DNA from 2 places in the Amycolatopsis sp. NPDC049252 genome. Region 2 is predicted to be linked to the other one. Evidence: predicted binding sites of a transcription regulator. Region 2 holds the regulator's gene; the other holds the start of a gene.
The links. The regulator HspR, encoded in region 2, represses chaperone genes until heat shock. The targets are predictions, from matches to a motif close to ANNTTGAGTNNNNNNNACTCAANNT.
Positions count from the first base shown of each region.

Region 1 (3,404 bases), on a different contig from region 2:
TGAACGCGGCGTCGGTCAGGCTGACGTCGGCGACGGCCAGGCCGGCGCGCTCCAGCTCGCGGGGGAGCAGGTGGTCGCGGGCGATGGTGACCTTCTCGTGCTCGGTGTAGCCGTCCAGCGTGACGAGCTCCATCCGGTCCAGCAGCGGGCCGGGGATGGTCTCGAGCGCGTTGGCCGTCGCCAGGAACACGACGTCGGACAGGTCCAGCTCGACCTCGAGGTAGTGGTCGCGGAACGTGTGGTTCTGCTCCGGGTCCAGCACCTCGAGCAGCGCTGCGGTCGGGTCGCCGCGGTAGTCGGCGCCGACCTTGTCGATCTCGTCGAGCAGCACGACCGGGTTCATCGAGCCGGCTTCCTTGATGGCGCGGACGATCCGGCCGGGCAGGGCGCCGACGTAGGTGCGGCGGTGGCCGCGGATCTCCGCCTCGTCGCGGATGCCGCCGAGGGCGACGCGGACGAACTTGCGTCCCATGGCCTTCGCGACGGACTCACCCAGCGAGGTCTTGCCGACCCCGGGAGGGCCCGCGAGGGCGAGCACCGCGCCGGACCGGCGTCCACCGACCGGGCCGAGACCCGATTCCGCGCGACGCTTGCGCACGGCCAAGTACTCGATGATGCGTTCCTTGACGTCGTCGAGACCGGCGTGATCGGCGTCCAAAACGGCGCGCGCGGCGGCGATGTCGTAGACGTCCTCGGTGCGCTCGTTCCAGGGCAGCTCCAGGACGGTGTCCAGCCAGGTGCGGATCCAGCCGCCCTCGGGGGACTGCTCGGACGTCCGGTCCAGCTTGTCCACCTCGGCCAGCGCGGCCTTCTTCACGGCGTCCGGCAGCTCGGCACCTTCGACGCGGGCGCGGTAGTCCGTGTCGTCGGCGGAGCCGTCGAGCTCACCCAGCTCCTTGCGGATCGCTTCGAGCTGGCGGCGCAGCAGGAACTCCTTCTGCTGCTTCTCCATGCCTTCGGAGACGTCCTTGCGGATCGTGTCGGTGACCTCGAGCTCGGCCAGGTGTTCCTTGCTCCACTCGAGCGCCTTCTCCAGGCGTGCGGTGACGTCGAGCGTGGTGAGCAGCTCGACCTTCTGGTCGGTGTCGAGGTACGGCGCGTTGCCGGACAGGTCGGCGACCGCGGACGGGTCCTCGACCTGCTGGACGGCGTCGATCAGCTGCCAGCCGCCGCGCTGCTGGAGGATCGAGATGACGACGGCCTTGTACTCGGCCGCGAGCTTCGCGGTCCGGTCGTCGGTGGTTTCGGGGGCGTCCTCGGCGTGCACCCAGCGGGCGGCGCCGGGACCGTCGGCCATCCGGCCGACGAGCGCGCGGCTCGTGCCGCGCAGCAGCACGGCGGCCTTGCCACCGGGCACGCGCCCGATGCGCTCGACCGTGGCGACGGTGCCGTACTCGGCGTACTCACCGTGGACCCGCGGGACGATCAGGACCTCGCCTTTGCTGGCCTTCAAGCCGCCGGTCGACCGGATGCCGGGGAACGACGCCTGACTGGGGGTGTTGGCCTGGGCGGACTCCACCGCGGCCCGCGTCTCGGTGTCGGTGAGGTCGAGCGGGACGACCATGCCCGGCAGCACGACGTCGTCATCGAGCGGGAGCACGGGCAGGAGGCGGGTGTCGGACATGTGCACTCCTCGGGTAGTTGAGTCTGCCTAGCTCAACTCTCCGATGGGCGGGTTTGTTTCCGATGGTGCGTTCGCCCACAGCGATCAGCGAACCCGCAGGTCAGAGGGGGCTGAGTGCTCCATATGGCGTTGGGGGCCGCGCGGATCGGGGCGACGAGACTCGAGCTCAGTGGCTTGGCCGCGGACTGCGGGCGGTGGCCGGCCGGCGTGGCCGGCCCGCTCGCCGGATGTCGTGGACCGCGGGCGGGCGCGGGAGCTGCCCTCGCCGATGTGAGCCGGAGTTTCACGTCCGGTGCCGATTCGACCTGGGGCAGCCGCTTCTCGCCAGGGCGGCCGCGTAGGGCGGCGAAGTGAAGGTCGCCAAAGCGGGCGAGTGGGTGCCTCGCAGAGCCTGGACGGGCGACGGTGAAAGGTCAGAGGCTTGGCCGGCGCGCGACGGCGCACCAGGCGAACGGCCGCGTCTCCAGGTCGATGGCGTTCGGCGGCGCCTCCGGCCGCCAATCCGGCAACGATGTCATCCCCGGCGGCAACAGCGGCCAGCCGCCGAACCAGGGGAGCAGTTCTTCGGCCGTGCGCAACCAGGCCGGGTTCGTCGTGTCGCGGTAGGCGTCGATGAATCGTTTCACCTCGGCCGCGCGAGCGGGTGGAGCGTCGTCGCGGCAGGTGCCGTGGGTCAGGGCCAGCCAGCTGCCCGGGGCGAGCTTCGCGCGGTACGCCGCCATCAGGCCCGCGGGATCGTCCGACGGGCCGACGAAGTGCATCACCGTGATCATCAGCAGGCACACCGGCCGCGACCAGTCGATCAGGTCCTGGGTCACCTCGTCCGCGAAGATCTCCTTCGGGCGGCGGATGTCCCGCTCGACCAGACCCGCCCAGTCCGTCGCTTCTTCCTTCTCCAGGATCAGCCGGGAGTGCGCGGCGGCCACGGGCTCGTAGTCGACGTACACCACCGACGCGCGTTCACCGGCGGGCAGCAGGTCGCGGACGATCTCGTGCACGTTGCCCGCGGTCGGCACGCCGGAGCCGAGGTCGACGAACTGGCGGACGCCGGCGGCCATCGCGGTCTTGACGACCCGGTTCATGAACGCCCGGTTCTGCCGCGAGATCGGCCGGATCAGCGGCCACACCTTCTCGACGCGGCGGCCGAACTCGCGGTCGACCGCCCAGTGGTGGTTGCCGCCGAGGTACCAGTCGTAGACGCGCGCCGCGGACGGCTTCTCCGTGTCCACCCCGGCCGGCGCGATCGGCGCGGTTTCGCTCATCCGCCCGGCCTCTCCGCGATGCCGCACCACGCGTACGGGCGGGCGGCGGCTTCGAGTGCGTTCAGCTTCCGGTCGGGCCGCCAGTCCGGCAGGTGCACGATGCCCGGCTCCAGCAGGGGCCAGTCGCCGAACAGCGGCTCGATCTCGTCGCGGTCGCGCAGCCACACCGGGTTGCTCGTCTTCCGGTACTGCTCGACGAACCAGCGCAGCCCGGCCAGCATCTCGCCCTCGCCGTCACCCTCGCTCATCTGCGAGATCGCCAGCCAGCTGCCCGGCGCGAGGGCGTCGCGGTAGGCCTTGAGCAGGCCGTGCGGGTCGTCGTCCGGGCCGACGAAGTGCAGCACCGCCATCATCATCACGCAGACCGGCTTCGAAAAGTCGATCAGCCGCTTCGTCTCCGGAGCGCGCAGCACGGCCTTCGCGTCCCGCATGTCGGCCTGGACGATGCCGGCCCAGTCGGTCGCCGCTTCCTCTTCGAGGATGAGCGTCGCGTGGGCGACGGCGACCGGCTCGTAGTC
Region 1 is NZ_JBICSQ010000002.1:362,040-365,443, forward strand. It holds gene lon (endopeptidase La) at 1-1,624, opposite strand, end outside; gene ACGFMK_RS04650 (SAM-dependent methyltransferase) at 2,038-2,886, opposite strand; gene ACGFMK_RS04655 (SAM-dependent methyltransferase) at 2,883-3,404, opposite strand, start outside.
Region 1: lon (endopeptidase La) is a predicted target of HspR. The motif match lies at 1,639-1,663, and genes of this name have one in related genera.

Region 2 (3,404 bases):
CGAATGGCGGTAGTTCATTGACCGTTGTGCCCGAATCGACTTATGGTCTAGACCACATCTTCCCCGGATGTGCTCGTTCGCCCTCCCTCCGGAACGACGTCGTTCCCCCTTCGAGGAGCCGAAATGACCTTGAAGCGCAAGCTGTTGGCGGCTGCGGCCGGCGCGATCCTCGCGCCGGTGCTGGTGGTCGTCCTCCCCGCGGTCAGCGCCAGTGCCCACGGCTACATCTCCGACCCACCCAGCAGGCAGGCCAACTGCGCGGCGGGGAAGGTGCCGAACTGCGGGCAGATCGTCTACGAACCCCAGAGCGTCGAGGGCCCGAAGGGCCTGCGCAGCTGCAACGGCGGGCTGTCCCAGTTCGCCGAGCTGGCCGACGAGTCGAAGCCGTGGCCGGCCAAGTCCGTCGGCACCACGGTGACCTTCAACTGGGTGTTCACCGCCCGGCACGCCACGTCGAGCTACGACTACTACGTCGGCAACACCCTCGTCGCGTCGTTCCCCGGCAACAACCAGCAGCCGCCGGCGACGCTCTCGCACACGGTGAACCTGTCCGGGTATTCGGGCCGGATCAAGGTGCTGGCCATCTGGAACATCTCCGACACGGCCAACGCGTTCTACAGCTGCGTCGACCTCCAGATCGGCGGTGGCGGCACGACCCCGCCGCCCACCACCACGCCGCCCCCGACCACCACGCCGCCGCCCACCACGACCCCGCCCCCGACCACGACCCCGCCGGCCGGCGGCACGTGGACGGCCGGCAAGGCGTACAAGGCCGGTGACGTCGTGACGTACGGCGGCGTGAGCTACCGCTGCCTCCAGCCGCACACGGCGATCGCGGGCTGGGAGCCGCCGAACACCCCGGCCCTCTGGCAGCGCCAGTGAGGCTCCTGCTGGTCGTCGTCGCGCTGCTGCTGGCCGGATGCGGCAGTGGCGCGACGGCGGCCGCCCCCTCGTACAACGCGGCCGACGTGATGTTCCTGCAGATGCTGATCCCGCAGAACCAGCAGGGCATCGAGATCGTCCGGCTGGCCGCGGCGCGGCCGCTGCCCGCGGACCTGAAGGTCCTGGCGGCGGCGATCGAGTCGACGCAGCAGACCGAGGTCGACGACATGAAGGGCTGGCTGCGCGGCTGGAACCAGCCCGAGACGATGAACATGGACCCGCAGGCCCACGCGGGCCACGGCGGTATGAAGCTGGCCGCCACCGACCTGGTGGGCTCGCTGAAGACGGCGCCCGACGCCGAGTTCGGCCGCAGGTTCCTGGACGTCCTGACCGGTCAGCAGCAGGGCGCGGTCGAGCTGGCCCAGACGGAGAACGGCACGAACGGCGGCGTCAACGCCCAGGCCCGCGACCTGGCCCGCCGGGTCGTCGAGTCGCGCAGCGCCGAAGTGAAGCAGCTCCTGAACTTCAAGCTCTGACGCGCCCGGAGCTTGAACGCCGTGAAGGCCCCCTCACCGTCTTCGATGTGGGGGCCTTCACGGGCTTTTGTGACCTAGCGGCGCTTGGGGCGCCAGACCACCATCGCCGTCTGCTGGTTCAACGGAACCAGGTCCCGGCGGTAGGAGGCGTGCGCCGCCGCCGCGGCCTGTTCTCCGGCCGCGTACGCCGCGGCCAGTTCCTCGGTGAGTTCCGTCAGGCGGGCCCGCAGCGCGTCGACCTGGTTCTCCAGCTCGATGATGCGCTTGATGCCGGCCAGGTTGACGCCGTCCTCCTGCGACAACCGCTGGACCTCGCGCAGCAGCGCGATGTCCCGCATCGAGTACCGGCGGCCGCCACCGGAGGTGCGGCCCGGGGACACCAGGCCCTGCCGGTCGTAGGTGCGCAACGTCTGCGCGTGCATCCCGGCCAGCTGCGCCGCCACCGAGATGACGAACACCGGGGTCTCTTCGTCCCCCTCCGGGGGAATCCCGCCGAACATCCCACTCACCTGCCTTCGAGCAGCTCAGTGATCTCGGGCCGGGGATCGTGCCCGGCCATCGACTCGGCGTACGCCTGCAGAGCCTCGCGCGCCTTGTCGTCCAGTTTGGCGGGAATCGCCGCCTGGAGGGTGACGAGCAGATCACCTTGCGAACCGTCGCGCTTCGCGATGCCCTTGCCGCGCACCCGCAGCACCCGCCCGCTGGCGGTGCCCGGCGGCACCTTGAGCGAGACCTTGCCCTCGAGCGTCGGCACGGTGATCGTGGTGCCGAGCGTGAGCTCGGTGAAGTCCACCGGCACGGCGATCGTCAGGTCGAGCCCCTTGCGCCCGAACAGCGCGTGCGGAGCCACGTGCACCCGGACGTAGAGATCGCCCGCCTGCGCGCCACCCCGGCCCGGCTCACCCTGGCCGGCCAGCCGGATCCGCTGGTCGTCGTCGACCCCCGGCGGGATCCGGACGGTCAGCGTGCGGGTCCGCGTGCTGACCCCTTCGCCGCCGCATTCGGGGCACGGGTCGTCGATGATCTGCCCGCGGCCACGGCAGTCGCGGCACGGCTCCGAGAACGCGAACGCGCCCTGGCTCCGGCTGACCAGGCCCGACCCGCTGCAGGTCGGACAGGTCCGCGGCGAGGTGCCCGGCTTCGCGCCGTTGCCGCCGCACGTCGAACAGGTCGCCGGGCTCGACAGCCGCAGCGGCAGGGTCGCCCCCTTGACCGCCTCGGTGAAGTCGATCCGGACGTCCGTCTCGACGTCGGCGCCGCGCTGCGGCCGGTTGGCCGTCGCGCCCGCCGTCGTCCGGCCGCGGCCGAACAGCCCGCCGAGGATGTCGCCGAGCCCGCCGAAGCCCTGCTGCTGGCCCGCACCGGCGCCGGCCTGGCCGAAGATGTCGCCCATGTCGAAGCCGCCGGAACCGCCGGCGCCACCGGGGAAGTTGAAGCCGCCCCCGCCGCTGCCGAACAGGCGCCGCGCCTCGTCGTACTCCTTGCGCTTGCCGGCGTCGGAAAGCACGCCGTAGGCCTCGGAGACCGACTTGAACTTCTGCTCCGCCTGCGCGTTGCCGGCGTTCGCGTCCGGGTGGTTCTCCTTGGCCAGCTTGCGATAGGCCTTCTTGATCTCGTCCGCCGTGGCGTCGGAGGAGACGCCCAGTTCCCGGTAGAAGTCCTTACCGATCCATTCCCGAGCACTCATCGGGCGCCTCCTCCTTCCGCTGGAGCCGGATACTGCTTACTGCTGCTGCGCATCGGGTCCGCCGTCGAGTGGCAGCTCGCCACCGACCGGCGGGTCCACCGGGGCCGCGCCGGGCTCGTGGTCGGTCACGCCGACCAGCGCCGCCCGCAGCACGCGGTCGCCGAAGCGGTAGCCGCGGCGCATGACCACGGTGACCGTCGGGCCCGCCACGTCCGGCGAGGTGTTGTGCTGCACGGCCTCGTGCACGCTCGGGTCGAAGACCTCGCCCTCGGTGCCGAACGACTCGAGCCCCGCGCGCT
Region 2 is NZ_JBICSQ010000004.1:215,524-218,927, forward strand. It holds gene ACGFMK_RS08765 (lytic polysaccharide monooxygenase) at 124-882, shown strand; gene ACGFMK_RS08770 (DUF305 domain-containing protein) at 879-1,418, shown strand; gene ACGFMK_RS08775 (heat shock protein transcriptional repressor HspR) at 1,493-1,918, opposite strand; gene dnaJ (molecular chaperone DnaJ) at 1,924-3,105, opposite strand; gene grpE (nucleotide exchange factor GrpE) at 3,142-3,404, opposite strand, start outside.